4 regions of the Aurantiacibacter sp. MUD61 genome follow, and region 4 is predicted to be linked to each of the others. Evidence: predicted binding sites of a transcription regulator. Region 4 holds the regulator's gene; each other region holds the start of a gene.
What was found. Region 4 encodes LexA, which represses DNA repair genes until DNA is damaged. Its sites were predicted from a motif close to GTTCCNCNCTTGTTCT; they were not measured.
Positions count from the first base shown of each region.

Region 1 (4,769 bases), 420 kb from region 4:
AACCAGCCGATCGCCTCGTTGGTCGGGTTTGAGAGGCTGAGCGCAATCAGGATAACGCCAAGCAGGATTTGCGCCGGCACGATCCACTGCTTGCGGCGCCCCAGATTGGAAAAACCGGGGATCGAAACCTTGTCGATCAGCGGCGACCAGAGGAATTGGAAGGCATAGGCCAGCCCGATGAGCGAGAAGACGCCCATCGTCTCCAGCTCCACCTCTGCTTCGGACAACCATGCATAGAGCGTGCCGAGAAACAGCGAGAACGGAAGGCCGCTCGCAAAGCCGAACAGCGCGGTGTAACCACTCTTCGGATTCCTCAGCGAGCGAAACAGCGTCCCCCAGCCGGGCTTGGTCTTTTTAGTCGTTTCAGCGGCGGCTTCAGCCATGCAGGCACTCTCCGGTTGTCGTTCTCAGCACGCTTAGCTGTAATTGATCGCAATGGAAGGCTGGATGAACAGCCTCTCAACGCCTAAAGGCTTGGCGCATGTCAAAAGAACCACGCCCCGAAGGCGATCGTATCGCCAAACTGCTCGCCCGCGCAGGTGTCGCCAGCCGCCGGGAGATCGAGCGGATGATCGAAGCGCGCCGGATCAAGATCGGGGATGAGTTCGTAACGACCCCCGCGACCTTCCTCACAACGCTGAAAGGTGTGACGGTGGATGGAAAGCCCGTCGCCAAGCCCGAGCGCACTCGGCTTTTCGCTTTTCACAAGCCCACCGGCCTGTTGACGGCGGAGCGCGATTTTTCCGGGCGGCCGACGATTTACGATGCGCTGCGCAACGCGCTGCCCAAGAACACGCCCCGCCTGATGCCGGTTGGCCGGCTGGACATGAATACCGAGGGCCTGCTGCTGTTGACCAATGATGGCGAATTCAAGCGGCTGCTGGAGCTACCCTCTTCGGAAATTCCGCGCACCTACCGCGCCCGCACATTCGGCGAGATCACGCAGGAACAGCTCGAAACGCTGATGGAGGGCACCGAGATCGAAGGCATGCGGTATGACCGGATCGACGCCAATCTGGAACGCCGCACCGGTCGCAACCAGTGGATCGAGCTGACGCTGACCGAAGGCAAGAACCGCGAAGTTCGCCGCGTTCTCGAACACTTCGGCCTGGAAGTCAGCCGCCTCATCCGCACCGCCTACGGCCCGTTTGGCCTTGCAGACCTGCCGCGCGGCGGCGCAGTCGAAATCCGCAAGGAAGATGTCGAGCGCTTCCGCACGTCGATCAAGCGGGGTGATGCGTGAGGATCATTGCCGGGGAATGGAAGCGGCGTCCGCTCAAGGCTCCGCAAGGCGATGCCACACGTCCAACGGCGGACCGCACGCGCGAAACGCTTTTCTCCATGCTGACGAGCCGCCTCGGCAGCTTTGCCGATCTACGGATCGCAGACCTCTTCGCAGGCTCCGGCGCGCTGGGGCTGGAGGCGCTCAGCCGCGGCGCACAGCATTGCCTGTTCGTCGAGCAGGATGCCGCCGCGATCCGTGCGCTGAGGGCCAATATCGCCGCCCTGAAGGCGCAGCAGCAATCGGATGTGGTCGCCGGATCGGTTCTTTCGCTCGGCCCGCCGAAGACGCCACTCGACCTCATCATGCTCGATCCGCCGTACAAGAGCGGCGCTGGCGCGGTGGCGATCGACAGGCTCGTGCGGCTCGGCTGGATCGGCCCTGCGACATGGGTCACGCTGGAAGTCGGCGCAAAGGAAGATGCCAATATCCGCCGGATGGAAGTAGAGTCCGAGCGCAAGGTGGGCGCGGCGAAACTCATATTCCTGAAACTTCCCGAATAGACCGCGCATAGAAAAGGGCCGCTCCCGAAAGAACGGCCCCTATCCTGTTGCCTCGCGGGACTTAGCCCCTCAGCGCGTTTTGATTAGGATTCACCCGGCCAGTACTGGAGCGGGCGGTCGACACCCGGACCACGCTGACCTGCGGCCCATGCGTTCACACAATGATCGTCCGCATCGCTTTCACAGACGGGGTAATCCCCATCATGCGCGGAACGCGGCATCGGCGCATCCTGCACCATTGCACTGCGGACGTATTCTACGTCGCCGCTGCGCATGCGCAGGTACTGGTTGTCATACTGCGCCTTGTAAGTACTCCACTGGCTCATCTGCGCATCGTCATCCATGCGCACGATCATCATGCGCTGCATATCGTCGAGATACCACCAGGTCTCGCGCTCTTCGGCTTCGAGACCATCGTAGTAGTCGCGCAGTTCGATGGTCCACGTCTCACGCTCGGCGCGCTGTTCTTCGTTCAGATCATTGAGATGGGCATAGGACTGCATCGTCGTTCCATCGTCGGCGTAATCCTGTGCCATCGCCGGTGCGGCAGTCATGGTAAGCGCGGTTGCGGCTGCAAGAGCTAGCTTTTTCATTATGAATTCCTTCAACTTTTTCGGTTTCCCGTACGCCAGACCAATGGACTGCAAACCCTGTCGGTTCCGAAAAAAATTGGTTCCTCCATTGGCCGCTGCGCTTGCACGTTTGGCCTCCGTTCCCTAACTGTTCACCGGTGAATAGCCCCCCCGCCACTACCGATCCTGTCGACCTGCAAAGCGTGCCCGAATGGCTCGGCCATCTGAACGCGCCGCAGCGTGAAGCCGTGATGACCACCGAAGGGCCGGTTTTGATGCTGGCAGGTGCGGGCACGGGCAAGACTGCGGCGCTGACGCACCGTCTCGCCCATATCGTGCGGGAGCGGCTGGCGTGGCCCTCCGAAATCCTGTGCGTTACTTTCACCAACAAGGCGGCGCGCGAAATGCGGGAGCGCGTAGGCAAGCTGACGGGCGGCGCGCTGGAAGGCATGCCGTGGCTCGGCACTTTTCACTCCATCGGCGCGAAGATGCTGCGGCGCCACGCCGAACTGGTCGACCTGAAAAGCAATTACACGATCATCGATACGGACGATCAGCTGCGCCTGCTTAAGGCAATGATCCGAGAGAATGACATTGACGAAAAGCGCTGGCCCCCTCGCCAGCTGGCCGGGCTCATCGACAGCTGGAAGAACCGCGGGCTCAACCCCGGTGATCTGACGCCGGTCGACAATGAGAGCTATGCCAATGGCAAGGGGCAGGAGATGTACCGCCTCTACCAGGCGCGCTTGCAGAGCCTTAACGCCTGCGATTTCGGCGATCTGCTGCTGCATATGCTCAATATCTTCCGCAAGCATCGCGATGTGCTGGAGCAGTATCAGAAGCGCTTCAAATATGTGCTGGTGGATGAGTATCAGGACACCAACGCCGTCCAGTACCTCTGGCTGCGGCTAATAGCGCAGACACGCAAGAATATCTGCGTGGTGGGGGATGACGACCAGTCGATCTACTCATGGCGCGGGGCGGAAGTCGCCAATATCCTGCGCTTCGACAAGGATTTTCCCGGCGCGAAAGTGGTCAAGCTGGAGCAGAACTATCGCTCCACCCCGCAGATTCTCGCCGCCGCGAGCGGGCTGATCGAAGCGAACAGCCAGCGGCTCGGCAAGACGCTGTGGACCGAGCTACCCGAGGGCCCGAAAGTGCGCGTCATCGGCGTGTGGGATGCGCCCGAAGAAGCGCGCCGGGTGGGCGAAGAGATTGAACGGTTGGAGCGTGAAGGCCTCAGCCTCGATCAGGTCGCTATCCTCGTCCGCGCGCAATACCAGACCCGCGAGTTTGAAGACCGCTTTATCCAGATTGGCCTGAATTACCGCATCGTCGGCGGCTTCCGCTTTTACGAGCGCGCGGAAATCCGCGATGCGATGGCCTATCTGCGCGTCATCGCCCAGCCGGCGGACGATCTGGCGTTCGAGCGGATTTACAACACGCCCAAGCGCGGGCTCGGCGCGAAGACGCTGGAGAAGATGTTCCTGCACGCGCGGGGCACCGGTCAGCCGCTGGCCGCAGCCGCGCTTGAGCTTGCCGATAGCGATGAATTGCCGCCCCGCGCACGCAACACGATTGCCGAATTGATGCGCAGCTTCCTGCGCTGGCGCGAAATGGCGGAGGCGGTCACTCCTTCAGAGCTAATGCGCGCGGTGCTGGAAGAAAGTGGCTACGACGCAATGCTGAAAGCCGATCGCAGCACCGAAGCAGCCGGCCGCGCGGAAAACCTTACCGAACTTGTCCGCGCGATGGAGGAATACGACACGCTCGAACAATTCCTCGAGCACGTCGCACTGGTGATGGACAATGACGCTCGCGACGATGGGGAGAAAGTCACCATCATGACGATGCATGCGGCAAAGGGCCTGGAATTCGACCATGTCTTCCTGCCCGGCTGGGAAGAAGGCGTGTTTCCAAGCCAGCGCTCGCTCGACGAAGGCGGGCTCGCCAGCCTCGAGGAAGAGCGCCGTCTCGCCTATGTCGCCATCACCCGCGCGCGGCGCAAATGCACCATCGTGCACGCGGCCAACCGGCGCATTTTCGGCCAGTGGAACAGCTCGATACCCAGCCGCTTTGTTGAGGAATTGCCCGAAGAGCATGTCGAAACCGAGACAACGCTGACGGGCGGGCGCAGCCTGTGGCAGGCAAATTGGAGCGAGAGCGAAGATCCCTTCGCGCATGTTTCGCAAAGCCGCCCGGAGCGCTCCTCAGCCCGCGGCCCCGGCTGGCAGCGCGCCCTCGCCACCGGATACGATCCGAAGGCCAAGCGCGTGAAGGAAAGCACCCGCAGCGCCGCCAGTTTTGCCGCAAAGGCCCGCACCGATATCGGCATCGGAGACCGCGTGTTTCACGACAAGTTCGGCTATGGCGAAGTCATGGATCAGGAAGGCAATAAGCTTGTGATCGAAT
Region 1 is NZ_CP115446.1:2,841,750-2,846,518, forward strand. Features, by position in the region: gene O2N64_RS13770 (AmpG family muropeptide MFS transporter) at 1-383, opposite strand, end outside; gene O2N64_RS13775 (pseudouridine synthase) at 482-1,243, shown strand; gene rsmD (16S rRNA (guanine(966)-N(2))-methyltransferase RsmD) at 1,240-1,785, shown strand; gene O2N64_RS13785 (hypothetical protein) at 1,869-2,378, opposite strand; gene O2N64_RS13790 (ATP-dependent helicase) at 2,552-4,769, shown strand, end outside.
Region 1: a site for LexA is predicted at 2,497-2,512, ahead of O2N64_RS13790 (ATP-dependent helicase). Genes of this name have one in related genera too.

Region 2 (4,769 bases), 220 kb from region 4:
AAGAGGGATGCACCGTCACCCACAGCTCGCTGCCATCCTCAAGAGCGATCGGCGTGCCGCGCACCTTGTTCACACTCACCGTCTTGCCGAGCAGGCTGCGCGCGGCAGAGGCACCCAGCGCCAGCACCAGTTTAGGCTTCACGATGGCGCGCTCGGCCTCCTGCCACCAGCGGCAGGTGTCGATTTCCTTCGCGGCGGGGGACTGGTGGATGCGGCGTTTGCCGCGCTGGACGAATTTGAAATGCTTCACCGCATTGGTGAGATAGGCTTTCTCGCGCACAATCCCGGCGGCGGAGAGATGCTCGCTCAGCACCTGCCCTGCAGGGCCGACGAAGGGACGCCCGGCCATATCCTCCTTGTCGCCCGGCTGCTCGCCAACGATCATCAGAGGCGCATCGCGTGGCCCCTCGCCCATAACCGCATGGTTTTCGAGACTGCCGATGGGGCAATTGCGGCATCCGGCAATCGCTTTGCCAATCGCCTCCAGCGTATCGGGCCGCGCGGCAAATTCCGATTTGCCTTCCGCCACCATGGATCCCTCGCGCCCCTGCGCCCCGGCAATCAGCTCAGGGATGAGCTCCGCCTCGGGCATGTTCTTCCAATATTTCTTCGGCATTTCTTTCAGCATCGCGCCGATCTTGAGCCGCGCGGGGTTGAAGATGGAAGCATAATATTTGCGCCAGAGATCCTCCGCCGGATCGCCGCTGGGCGCGTCCGATTTCTGCGCTGGAGGGCCTTCGCACAAAGTCTCCGTGTCCCAGTACAGGCTGCCGCGCGGGGTGAGGATCGACCAGCGCATATTGGCGAAGCGGCGCACGAAAAAGCCCGCCTCGCGCCGCAATATGTGGTGCTCGGGCTCGAACCAGGCGACGTAATGCTCGCCCGCCTCAGGCTCATCGCCCTCCTCCACCAGCCTGAAGCGGACGAAAGCGTGCATCTTGTGCGCATCGCGCCGCACTGCCTTATCGAGTTCCTCCACCCGGCGGATATCGGGATCGGCCTTGTCCTCCATCATCCGCGGGTTGGACTGGAGCCGCCACAGCAGGCGATAGAGCAGCGCGAAACGCTCCGGGTCCGAGTGGTGGATCGCGGTTTTGGCGAGGCTCACGAAGCGCTTGCTCGCGCGCACCATGCGGTTCGGGTCTTCGGGCACAGGCATCCGCCGGTCACCGTGAGAAAACAACGATCCGGTACCGCCCGGCTCCACCCATGCCACCCGGTCGGGCGGCACATCGCACTGGACAAGCGACCGCGCCCGCTCCCGCCAGAAAGCAAAATCGTCATGGCTTGGCATGTTGACCACGTAATAGGTGCCGAGTTTCACGTGCTGGAGCGCGGTCATCCGAACAGCTCCAGCTGCTCCTGCTTCGGAGCCAGCAGCGCGCGCAAATCGGCGCGGTCGGTCAGGGTGAGCGGCCGCCAGTCCACCGTGCAGATGAAGGGCCGTACCTTGGTGATCGAGACGGTGAGCTTCGCCACATCGTCCAGCCGCAGCGTGCGGTGACGTCGTGACGCCAGAATTTGCCCGACGGCGCGTGTTCCCAGGCCCGGCACGCGCAGCAGCTGCTCTTTCGAGGCGCGGTTGACGTCGACCGGGAAGCTGTCGCGGAATTTGAGCGCCCAGGCGAGTTTCGGATCGATATCGAGCGGCAAATTCCCATCCGCCTCGGTCGCCTGCATCACTTCCTTGGGCGCGAAACCGTAGAATCGCATCAGCCAGTCCGACTGGTACAGCCGGTGCTCGCGCATCAGCGGCGGGCGCTTCAGCGGCAGCACGGCGCTGGCATCGGGAATGGGCGAGAAGGCACTGTAATAGACGCGTCGCAGCTTGAAACTGTCATACAGGCGGCTCGCCTTGCCCACGATATCGCTGTCGGTCGCGGCATCGGCACCGACGATCATCTGCGTCGACTGGCCACCCGGCGCAAAGCGCGGTGCGTGTTTGAAGCGCTTTTTCTCATCCTTCGCCTGCCGAATCGCCATCTTGACCCCGCCCATCGCGCCTTCGATCTGGCGGCTGTCCTTGTCGGGCGCGAGGCGAGTGAGCCCGGCATCGGTCGGCAGCTCGACATTGATCGAGACGCGGTCGGCATAGAGCCCCGCCTGATGCACCAGCTGCGGATCGGCCTCTGGAATCGTCTTCAAATGGATATAGCCGCGAAAGTCGTATTCATCGCGCAGGATACGCGCGCATTCGACCATCTCCTCCATCGTGTGGTTGGAGCTCTTGATGATGCCGGAGGAGAGAAACAGCCCCTCGATATAATTGCGGCGGTAGAAAGTGATCGTCAGGTCCGCGACCTCACGCGGGGTGAAGCGCGCGCGGCGCACGTTCGAGCTCTTGCGGTTCACGCAGTAGTGGCAATCGAAAATGCAGTGATTGGTCAGCAGGATCTTCAAAAGCGAGATACAACGGCCATCGGGCGCATAGGCGTGGCAGATGCCCATCCCCTCGGTCGATCCGATCCCCTTGCCATTCTTGCTGTTGCGCTCCGCCGTTCCCGAAGACGCGCAGGAAGCATCATACTTCGCCGCATCGGCGAGGATTTCGAGCTTCTGAATAGTGTCGAGTGCGGGCATTTGTTCCTTATATGTTCTTACGCCGGATTCGCCAAGACCTTTCCCGCATCCCCAGCGTCGGAACCATTGCCCGCCGTCCGAATTGTATGGGCAAGCGTGTCGCCCAAGCGATGCGCGCGTACCGGGCCCCTCTGGCGAGCCATGCTCGTGATGTCGGACGCAGCTGAACGGGGCACCGCCCCCAGTGAGAGGGGCAGAGAAAAAATTCCTCCCCTCGCAACAGAGTTGGAGAGAATGATGAAACTTCTTGCTTACACCGCCGTAGCCGCACTGATGGCTATCCCTGCAATGGCGCAGGAGAAGGACTGGAATTTCGGCGATGGTGTCGATGACGAACGCTGGTCGCTGATCAATAGCGATTACGGCATGTGCGATGCCGGCCTCAACCAGTCGCCGATCGATCTTGGCGCTCCCAATGCGCGCGGCGATATCGCATTGACGACCAATTTCGGCAGCACCACTGGCACAATGGCTCTGGGCGAAGAGAAGGTGCAGGTAAATTTCCCCGAAGGCATGGGCATGACTTCGGGCGGCATCGAGTTCAACCTGATCCAGGTCCACTTTCACACCCCGGCCGAGCACTCCATCGATGGTGAGCGTCAGCCGCTGGTTGCACACTTCGTACACGCCACTGACGATGGTCGCCTCGGCGTTCTGGGCGTGATGTTCGAAGAAGGCGAAGCCAACCCCGCACTCGCCGCCATCATGCCGCATCTGGGCGACAACGATGTGCACAATGGCATGGATGTCAGTTTCGATGTGAATGACATGGTGCCCGATGATCTGAACGTGTTCCGCTACATGGGCTCACTCACCACCCCGCCGTGCAGCGAGGGTGTGAACTGGCACGTGGCCGATGAAACCATGACCGCCAGCGTCGAGCAAATCCGCGCTATGTATGCCTCGCTCGGCCCGACCGCACGTTCGCTGCAACCGCAGGGCAATCGACTGGTCATTGCGCCGGAAGACTAAATTTTAGAGTGATCTAACGAAACGGGCGCGTCTCTGCGGAGGCGTGCCCTTTTTGTTTTTGCTCACGATTCTGCGGCCACGCATTCGTGCTTAACTTCATCCTAACCCTGTTTCTTAGGTCCGGTTTAACCAGCGCAGAGCATCGCATGATGCAACCACGAGAACGGGGCATGCCATGAAGCTGTTTGCGCGCGAGACACAAAAGCCAGTTACAGAACGCCGCGCCAGCCCCCGAACCCGTGTCGATTGCATGGTCCTTATCCTCAACCCCAGCGGCAATGTGCCCGGGCGCCTGTTCGATATCTCGGAGCACGGCGCGCGGATCACGGCGGAGAAACCTCCGGGAAAGGGCTGCGCGGTGATCCTCGACTGGCCCTATGGCGAGGCATACGGGTTCATCACCTGGTCGAAGCCCGGCATGTGCGGCGTGCAGTTCGAAGCGCCCATCCCTCTCAAAATGCTCGAAAAGACTATCGAGGAGGCGCCCTCCGGCCCCAGGCTGGTGCATAACGCTGACAGCGGCGCTGGTCCCTCCGTGCCTGACGGCTCCAAGCCGAATAACGGCGGAAAACCCATGCTATTTTGTTGATCGCGAGTCGGTGAAGCTGGAACCAAGCTTCGCCCTGTGACATTGCGGTGGCATGGATATCATGGCGCTGCTTTCCGATCCCGCCGCATGGCTGGCATTGCTCACCCTGATCGCGCTGGAGGTCATCCTCGGCGTCGACAACCTCATCTTCATCGCCATCCTGTCCAACAAGCTGCCCGAGCACCAGCAAAGCAAGGCGCGGCGCATCGGCCTGGCGCTGGCTCTGATCATGCGCATCGGGCTGCTGATGCTGATCGGCTGGATCGTGACATTGCAGGAGCCCTTGTTCGACCTTGGCATTACAGGCGCGCCGAATGACTATGGCGAACCGAGTTTCGAAACCGCATTCAGCGGGCGCGACCTGATCCTGCTGGCGGGTGGCCTGTTCCTGCTGTGGAAGGCGACCAAGGAAATCCACCACTCGATGGAGCCGGAGGACAATTCGGGCGACATTCTCGACAAGACGCCGGACATGGCCAAGGCCGCGACTGCCACTTTCGGAGCGGTCATCGCGCAGATCGTGGCGATCGACCTTGTGTTCTCGGTCGATTCGATCCTCACCGCGGTGGGCATGACGGACGAAATCCCCATCATGGTCGCTGCCGTGGTTTTCACCGTTGGTGTGATG
Region 2 is NZ_CP115446.1:2,649,837-2,654,605, forward strand. Features, by position in the region: gene O2N64_RS12815 (UdgX family uracil-DNA binding protein) at 1-1,342, opposite strand, end outside; gene O2N64_RS12820 (putative DNA modification/repair radical SAM protein) at 1,339-2,580, opposite strand; gene O2N64_RS12825 (carbonic anhydrase) at 2,815-3,552, shown strand; gene O2N64_RS12830 (PilZ domain-containing protein) at 3,728-4,141, shown strand; gene O2N64_RS12835 (TerC family protein) at 4,194-4,769, shown strand, end outside.
Region 2: a site for LexA is predicted at 2,583-2,598, ahead of O2N64_RS12820 (putative DNA modification/repair radical SAM protein). Genes of this name have one in related genera too.

Region 3 (4,769 bases), 450 kb from region 4:
GCGATGGCTAGCGAAAGCTCGCCTGCACCGCAGCCTATGTCGAGCATATGGCGCGCATCGATTCCGCGAGTTTGCGCAAGCAAGTGCTCGGTGAGCATCGTAAAGCTGCGATCGGTACGGCGGTATTCGGCGGCCCAGCTTTCGCCCACGCGCCCCTGCCATTCGCTCTTGTCTGTCATGGGCCTCCGCTAGCAGGCTTTGCTATCGTAGAACAGCAGACGCGAAGAAGCCGGCTCTGGCGGATGGGGGTCCGCCTTTGCCGGCTCCGGTTTCGCAAGGTGTGACAGGTGTTACACTGTCCAGGCGACTAAACTCGCGCTGCCCACCTTCTTGAGGATCAGTCGTCGGATTCCGCGTCCGGACCCGTCATCATCTCCTCGGCGACCTCGTCGGTTTTACCGCGAATGGCGGCTTCCAACTTGGCGCACATCTCTGTGTTTTCCTTCAGGAAGGTCTTGGCATTCTCACGGCCCTGCCCGATGCGGACGCTGTCGTAGCTAAACCAGGAGCCGGACTTCTCCACGATGCCGGCTTTCACGCCGAGATCGAGGATTTCGCCAATCTTCGAAATACCTTCGCCGTACATGATGTCGAATTCGACCTGCTTGAATGGCGGAGCAACCTTGTTCTTCACCACCTTCACGCGGGTCGAGTTGCCGATCACTTCATCGCGATCCTTGATCTGGCCGGTGCGGCGAATGTCGAGGCGAACCGAAGCGTAGAACTTGAGCGCATTACCGCCGGTGGTCGTTTCCGGGTTACCGTACATCACGCCGATCTTCATGCGCAGCTGGTTGATGAAAATCACCATGCACTTCGACTTGTTGATCGAGCCGGTCAGCTTGCGCAGCGATTGCGACATGAGGCGAGCCTGAAGACCCACGTGGCTGTCACCCATCTCACCTTCGATTTCAGCGCGCGGCACGAGAGCGGCAACCGAGTCCACCACCAGAATGTCCACCGCATTGGAGCGGACCAGCGTGTCGGTGATTTCGAGCGCCTGTTCTCCGGTGTCGGGCTGCGAGACAATCAGCTCGTCAATGTCGACGCCCAGCTTCTTGGCATAGACCGGATCGAGAGCGTGCTCTGCATCGACAAAAGCGGCGGTACCGCCTGCTTTCTGGGCCTCTGCAATCGCATGCAGCGCAAGAGTGGTCTTGCCCGAGCTTTCCGGACCGTAAACTTCGATGACGCGGCCTTTGGGCAGGCCGCCGATGCCAAGCGCAATATCAAGTCCCAGCGAGCCGGTGGAGATCGCCTCCACCTCCATCGCTTCCTTGCTGCCCAGCTTCATTGCCGAGCCTTTGCCAAATGCGCGATCGATCTGCGCGAGTGCGGCGTCTAGCGCCTTCTGACGGTCCACGTTGGATTCCTTTTCAACCAGCTTCAGGTTTGCATTCGCCATGACACGGCCTCCGTCAGTTCGCTAGGGCCGGTTACAGTCTTTTCAACCGCCCTTTGTGCTGTGATGGAAACAGCTTGTACCCATTTTGTTCCATGAGAACAAGAGTGGAACGCAATTTTTCTGAAAAAGCAGCCACGATGGCGGAAAACCGCGCGATTCAGCTCTCTTCTTCGTCGGGTTGGGGAACGCGCGTTTCCCACTCAACAGTACGCGCACCATTAGCCGGAACACGTATTTCGACGAATCGCTGACCATCGCGCACTCCGGCCCGCTGCCCGCGGATTTCCCATTGGAGCGGCGAACCCATTTGCACCCGCACCGTCACTGCCTCCGGATTGGCATTCGTAAGTTCGAGTGTCATGTCAGCCCAGCGCGTATTCCAGCCCTGCTGCGATCGATCACCCAGATAGGTGCAGGTGCCAAACACCTGATTGCTATTGCCCATCGGTAGCTCGACATCCTGGCCCGACGCGAAATCGCGCAGGTTCACATCGCGGATCCAAAGCTCGCCCTGCGAGGATTCCTCAAACACGGATGCTTCGCCCGATGGCAGCGCCACGCCAAGGCCGTGATCTTCATCATTCACCGTTTCCAGCAGCAGCTCGGCAGGGCGCGGCGCATCCTGCGATGCCCAGGGGTAACAGGTCACTTCATAAGCGAGCTCGCCTTCGACACCCTCCTCCTGCAGGAACAGCACCTGTTTCAGCCCCTGCGCATTCACGTCCATCCGGACCGGTATGCGATAGAGCTTCAGATCGCCGAGATTTTCCTCGCCAGCCATAACCGGTGGCGGTGGTGGGGGTGGTGGCGGAGGAGGAGGCGGCGGCGCCAGAGCCATCATGCTGTCTTCCGACACGCGCGCGCCAGTTACGACGATGCGCTGATCATAGTCGGATTCGTCAAACTCGTAATTCGGCACCGGAATGCCTGTCGCGGTGCTGCCGCGCGGCCAGCAGGTCAACTGCAGAGGCCTTGCGCGCGGCGGCCTCGCAAGCTGGGAGAAATTACTGACGATATTGAGCGAGCCAGCAACCGCCATCAGCTCTGCGTTCTCGAAGCTCTGGCCGTTATCGTTGAGAATGGTCAGCCAGCTGGAAATATCGAAGCGTACGTCGTCCGTATCGCCGCCATCCTCAAGAGTGGTGACGTAATTCGCCTGCCAGTCGAAGCCCCATGAAAGATAGGACAGCGTAACCGTATAGGTGCCGCCCGCATCGCTCGCCGTATCGATAGTGAACACCGGATTGGCCGAAAGCCCGCCCGGTATGTCGTCAAAGCTCAGGCCTTCGTTGAGGCCGGAACAGCGCACCGCCTCATATCCCTGCTCCGTTTGCAGCACGAGGCCGCCATCGGCGCGGGTGCGCACGATAGCATCCTCGCTCTCCGCTTCTCCCGTCGCGGGATTGGTGCGCGTAATCGTCACACGGTTGCCCAGCGTCCCATCGACAAGCGCGGCCGGGCTGAGCAGGTCGGCGTTGCGGTTCTTCTCGATCGTGCCACCGGGCAGGCCCGTGACAATCGCACTGACCGCCACCATGCCTTCGGAGACGCCATCGAAACGGATGGTCGTTTCACCCGGCGGGAGCGTAACCGTTCGGGTTTCGCTGATCATGGCGAAACCGCGCGGATTGTTGCGGTTCATCTGCCGCCACGGGCTGCGATTGGGATCGCGATAGACGGTGACGGCGAGATCCTGCGGGGCAGACGCCTCCACGACCCGCCGCTCCTGCGCGTGAGCAGGCAGGGCAAGGCCAAGCGCGCTAACGCACAGCAGAAGGGGAAAGTGCCGCACGGCCCTGCCCCTCAGAAGCGCGATTCGTAAGTTACGCGAACCACCCGCTCGCCATTGGCGGGCACTCTCACCTGATAGCGGCGTGTGCCGTAATTGAGCTGCTCGCCTTCGACATCTTCGGAAACGATGCGGAAATCACGCGCCCACCAGCCGCGATCGAGACCGCCTTGTGTGAGCTGCACCGTGACTGCTTCGGGCTTCGCGTTGGTGAACGTATAACGCATGGTGGTGCGGTAATAATCGACCGTGCGATCGACCTCGACTTCGCGCACCAATTCGCCGTCTTCATAGACACGGTATCGCGCACTGCGTTCATATTCAGCGGGCGTGATGACTTCGCGGTCTTCGACTTCGGCCTGCATGAACACGTCAAAGGCATCGCCTGTCACCAGCGAGAGCATGCTGCCCATCGGCGTATGGCCGATTTGGTTTTCACCAATGAACTGGGGGTTCCCCTGCGCATCGCGCTGGTAAAAGCGCACCGTACCTGCGGGCAACGCATCGCCCAGCCCGCCATCGCTGCTGGAACTGAAGCTGATCGCGCTGCTGACCGGGCGGAAATCATTGTCGCTCTGCAACCAGCCCGAGCCGATCGCATAAGTGCGGCGAGCAGGCACGCCTTGCACATCGAGGAAGCTCACTTGCTTTGTCTGCGCATTGGCAATCGTGGTGCGGCCTTCGATCGGATAGAGATAGAAATCACCCAGCCGCTCGCGGTCAGCAGTTTCAGTGCCAGGACGCACCATGTCGCGTCGCGGGCCGTTGCCACTGCCATTGGGATTGCCGGCCACCAGCAGCGTGTCGGCATTGTAGAACGTGGTGCCGGTGTTGTTGGTGAGCGTCACCCAGCCCTGCATATCGACGATATCGGCCTGCTCGTCATAGAGCGCGACATAGTCCGAACTCCAATCAAGGCCGGGAGATAGGTAGCGGATCGATGCCGGACGATTGCCTCCGCGATTGCTGTTCAGCGTGACCGAAAGCGTCGGCCGCGCGCGCAGATTTGAAGGGACTTCATCGAACACCACGCGCACCGGCAGCCCGTCATCGCGAAGGACTTCGATCCGGTCTCCGATCCGCACGACAACGCCGCCGACCACGGAGAGCACTTCGGCGCGCTCACGCACTTCAGCGCCAGTCGCCGGATTCGTTCGCACCAGCGTGACCGTGCTGCCGACCGCTTTCTCCATCAGCTTCGCAGGAGTGAGCAGATCGAAGTCGAAATTCTGTTCGACGATCGCCGTACCTTCCGCATTAAAGCTGAGCGTTTCCGGGCGGATCATCGCCGAGACATCGGGAAATTCGATACGCGTCGTGCCGCGTGGAATGTTGAGGGTGCGGATATCCTGCACCAGTGCCTGGCCATTCTGGTAGATCGTGACGGAGACATCGCCCTGCGCGGTCTCCTCTGCCGTTGGATCCTGAGCCTGAGCCGGCAAGATAGCGGCAGTTGCAAGCAGGCTCGTCGCCAGAAAACGTTTCAGCATGATGGATATCCCTCCCATTCGATCAGGCCCAGGATATAAAGTATCCTGACCTGTATATCGTGTGAATGGAGCATGGCGCGAAGCC
Region 3 is NZ_CP115446.1:2,876,735-2,881,503, forward strand. Features, by position in the region: gene O2N64_RS13925 (class I SAM-dependent methyltransferase) at 1-179, opposite strand, end outside; gene recA (recombinase RecA) at 338-1,405, opposite strand; gene O2N64_RS13935 (DUF4139 domain-containing protein) at 1,563-3,197, opposite strand; gene O2N64_RS13940 (DUF4139 domain-containing protein) at 3,209-4,684, opposite strand.
Region 3: a site for LexA is predicted at 1,501-1,516, ahead of recA (recombinase RecA). Genes of this name have one in related genera too.

Region 4 (4,769 bases):
TCGCTCTTCCCAGTACCGCAATGTGGGTTGCCGCTATTGCTGCCGGCCTCATGCTCCCCTTGGCTGGATTGGCGTGGTGGCGCGGGCGAGACGATCGCGTGCATCTGACCGGCGGCCTGCTCGGGATCGGCCTGCTATTCGCATTTGGCGTTGCGCTGATCTGGACGCGGTCCGAAATGGTCGGTGCCGAGGCCTTTGAAAGGCCGATGTTCGAAGAGATTGAAGGCCGCATTCTCGAGCGGATCGAACAACCCGCCCAGGACCGCGTCCGCCTGGTGCTCGCCATTCGCTCGCCGGATGATGGGGAAGCGGTCAAGATACGTATCAACGTGCCGATTGAAGACGCTGAAGATGCAATGGCCGAAGGCGCGCTCATCCGGGCACAGGTACGGTTGATGCCGCCGACGGCGCCCATGTTGCCGGGGAGCTATAACTTCGCTCGCACGGCCTGGTTTCAGGGCCTCGCCGCGACCGGAAGTGTGCAGGGCGACATTTCGATCATCGAACCAGCACGTGGGGATCAGGCGCCTATAGCGCAGCTACAGCGCGTACTATCCAATCATGTGCGGGGTGAATTGGGCGGCTCGGCGGGAAGTATTGCTGCGGCGTTTGCCAGCGGTGATCGCGGAGGGATTTCCGAAGCGGATGAAGATGCGATGCGCGACGCTGGGCTGACGCATCTTCTGTCTATCAGTGGGTTGCATGTGAGCGCGGTGATCGCAGCGGGGTATCTGATATCCATCAAGCTGCTCGCATTGTGGCCTTGGCTAACCTTGCGCGTGCGATTGCCGGTGGCCGCAGCGGGAATCGCGGCGCTTGCGGGGGTGGGGTATACCCTACTCACCGGCGCTGAGGTGCCGACGGTGCGTAGCTGCATTGCCGCTCTGCTGGTGCTAATCGCGCTTGCTCTGGGCCGGGAGCCACTGTCGCTCCGGATGGTAGCAGTCGCGGCGATGGCAGTGATGCTGGTCTGGCCCGAAAGCCTTGTCGGTCCGAGCTTCCAGATGAGCTTCTCGGCCGTCATCGCCATCATCGCATTGCATAACGCCGAGCCGGTGAAACGCTTTCTCGCACCAAGAGATGAGGGTAGGCTGACCTGGCTGTCTCGGCGCACGATCATGCTGCTCGTTACGGGGCTCGTGATCGAAATAGCACTGATGCCCGTGGTGCTTTTCCATTTTCACCGCGCGGGTGTGTACGGTGCACTCGCCAATGTGATCGCCATTCCGCTCGTCACTTTTATTTCCATGCCACTGATCGCGATTGCGCTTATCTTCGATGTCATCGGTGCTGGAGCGCCATTCTGGTGGCTGGTCGGCAAATCTCTCGACCTGCTAATTGGCATAGCCCATTTTACGGCCGATCAACCCGGCGCAGTCAAACTGATCCCACAGATGACCTTGGGCACTGTCCTGCTCTTTGTCGCTGGGGGTCTCTGGCTGGCGTTGTGGCGTGGCAGGGCGCGATTGCTTGGATTTGTGCCTGCTGCGATTGGTTGCATCGTCCTGGCGATCACACCCGTGCCAGATGTGTTGATTTCTGGCGACGGGCGCCACGTCGGCGTCACGGGAGAGGATGATCGCCTGCTGGTCCTGCGTGATACGAGAAGCAGCTTTACGCGCGACAATTTGCTTGAGCTTGCCGGGGTAGAGGGTGAACCACTGCCACTAGCTGAATGGCCGGGGGCGGAATGCAGTCGCGATTTCTGCGTGATTGCGCTCAATAGGGGCGGGCGTGACTGGCACATCTTGATGAGCCGAAGCCGCGATATCGTCGCCGAACGCGCCCTCGCTGCCGCTTGCGAGCGCGCTGATATCGTCATCGCCGATCGCTGGTTACCCCGAAGCTGCGAGCCGCGCTGGCTGAAGGCGGATGGCCGGATGTTGAGCGCGACCGGAGGGCTTGCCATCAACCTTGGTGACGAAAGCTATCGCTCGGTTGCCCAAAGCGAAGGTGATCATGGCTGGTGGCGCGGCAGGCGGGAAGAGGACTGACCCGCTCCGCGTCTGCTCAATGCGCGAGACTCCAAAGAGAAAACGCCGCGCTGTCCCGGAGACTGCGCGGCGCTTCCTCTGGAATGCAAAAACTAAATCTAGTGGTAGCGGCGCAGCAGTCCGGCAAGCTTGCCTTGCACTTCGACCTGACTGTCAGCGTAAACCTGCGGATCGTAAGAGGAATTCGCCGGATCGAGCCGAATGCTGCTGCCTTCATGGAAGAGATACTTCAGCGTTGCTTCCTCACCATTGACGAGTGCAACCACGATATCTCCATCACGCGCAGTATTGCCCTTCTTCACGAGAGCGTAATCGCCGTCGAAGATGCCGGCCTCGATCATAGAGTCGCCGGAAACTTCCAGAGCGTAATGCTCGCCAGAGCCGAGCAAAGCTGCGGGAACCGGAAGGGACTGGCTGTCTTCCAGCGCCTCGATCGGAACACCTGCGGCGATGCGGCCGTGCAGAGGGATTTCGATCACGTCATTGGCGGGCGCAGGCGCGGAAGCAGGCGGCGTTGTGGCCTTGGCGACCGCATCATTCGCAACGTTGTCCGGCATTTTGACGACTTCGAGCGCACGGGCGCGGTTGGGAAGCCTGCGGATAAAGCCACGCTCTTCCAAAGCCGAAATCAGGCGGTGAACACCCGATTTGCTCTTCAGATCGAGCGCCTCTTTCATCTCTTCAAAGCTGGGCGAAATGCCCGCCTCTTCCAGACGACGATTGATGAATAACAGCAATTCATGTTGCTTCGCGGTCAGCATGCGCTTGTCCCTCACTCAAATGTTCCACATCGGGAACGAATAAAGAACAATTATGAAACAGAATTGCTGAAGTCAAGCGATACCGCCATTTTCGAGCAAATAGGCTTTAACCGGTGTTCCCACCTCTTGGGGGCCAGACCCTTCCGGTCGCTCGATGAGGGCATTGGCGGCTGCAAGTGCGCGCAGGGCGCTGCTGTCATTCTCGTTCACCGGGGTGATCTCGCCGCCTGCTAGGTGCGCGCGAACGAACTCGCGCCTGTCACCCACCGGCGGCAGCTTCGCCGTAAGTTTCGCCATGACGGTCGTGGGTAATGATGCGGATGGCCCAGCGAGGCGGCGGAGCAGCGGTAGCAAGAACAAATAGCCGGTAACGAAACTCGAGACCGGATTACCTGGCAGGCCAAGGATGATAGTCTTGCCTTTGCGCGCGACCATCAACGGCTTTCCCGGCTTCATCGCAACACGCCAGAAGTCCAGCGTGGCGCCCCAGTCTTCGAGGGCGGGACGCACGAGGTCGTGATCGCCGACAGAAGCGCCGCCGCAGGTAACGATCACATCCGCCTCGGTTTGATCGAATGCGGCGATGAGTTGCGCCTTATCGTCGGCGATCGGTCCGATCACCTTACATTGGGAAGCATAGGGCGCGGCCATCGCGGCGAGCATGGGGCCATTTGTGGCGGGGATTTGGTGATCTGCGGACTCCAAGGGGTCTGCTGCAAGCTCGTCGCCGCATTCGATAATTGTGATCTGCGGCAATTTCCCTGCGTTGATTGTCGAATGTCCCCCAGCTAGCGCAACGGCAATCTGCGCGGGACCGATCCGCGTTCCTGATTTAAGAAGCGCATCGCCTTTGCGGAAATCGAAGCCTTGCTTGCGAACGTATTGCGGGCTGGCTGAGTGACTATCCGTCACTGACAGAGTGTCGCCTTCGCGGTGCGCGTGCTCCTGCAAAAGCACCGCGCCGCCGGCGTCCGGCATGTGCGCGCCGGTTGAGATACGTATCGCCTCTCCATGCTTCAGCGAGCCTGCAAATGGATGACCCGCGGCGCTTTCACCAATGATGCGCCACGGTCCCGCCAGATCGTCTGCACGAATGGCATAACCATCCATTGCGGAAAGATCTGCCGCCGGATTTTCGCGTAAAGAACACAGATTGTCGGCAAGATAGCGGCCCGCTGCCGTGGATACGGGAAATATTTCGGATTCCAGCGGCTCAGCAAGCTCAAGAAGTCGCTTTTGCGCTTCCTCCAAGGGAATCGGCGGGGGAGGGCTCACCTTGCCTCGCTCGCGTGCCAGTCACCGCTCTTGCCCCCGGTCTTCGACAGCAGCCGCACCTGCTCGATCACCATGCCTTTTTCGAGCGCTTTAGCCATGTCGTAAAGTGTCAGGAGTGCGATGGAAGCTGCTGTAAGCGCTTCCATTTCAACGCCGGTCTTGCCAGAAAGGCGCGCGGTCGCAGTGACCGCAATGCTCTCTTCATGAAAGGCAAAGTCGATTGTGACGCTGTCCAGCGGAAGCGGATGGCAGAGCGGGATGAGATCAGCGGTCTTTTTCGCCGCCATAATTCCGGCAATCCGCGCAGTGCCCAGCACATCGCCCTTGGGCGTGTTACCTTCACTAATGGTAGCGATTGTACTGGCTGAAGCGCGCAAAAAGCCCGCAGCAGTTGCGCTCCGCTCGGTCACTTGCTTGGCGCCGACATCGACCATGCGCGCCGCGCCGTCATCATCCAGATGGGTAAGCTCAGACATGGCAGGCGACCTATCGCAGATCGCCCGCCATGTCAGCTAGTTCGAGGATATCAGTCGAGCATCGATGGCGGAACCTTGCCGCCCTCGGCTGCGATTTTCGCCATCACCTGACGGTGCAGCCAGATGTTTTCTTCGGCCTTGCCCGAATAATCATTGTCACCCAGCTCAGCGGCCAGCTCCTTGCGGTTCTCATAGCTTGGGTCGATGCCGACGAGCTTCATCAGATCGACAATCGAAGTCCGCCAGTTGAGCTTGTCTGCGCC
Region 4 is NZ_CP115446.1:2,425,373-2,430,141, forward strand. Features, by position in the region: gene O2N64_RS11640 (ComEC/Rec2 family competence protein) at 1-1,994, shown strand, start outside; gene lexA (transcriptional repressor LexA) at 2,093-2,755, opposite strand; gene O2N64_RS11650 (molybdopterin molybdotransferase MoeA) at 2,828-4,030, opposite strand; gene moaC (cyclic pyranopterin monophosphate synthase MoaC) at 4,027-4,506, opposite strand; gene O2N64_RS11660 (DUF3597 domain-containing protein) at 4,557-4,769, opposite strand, start outside.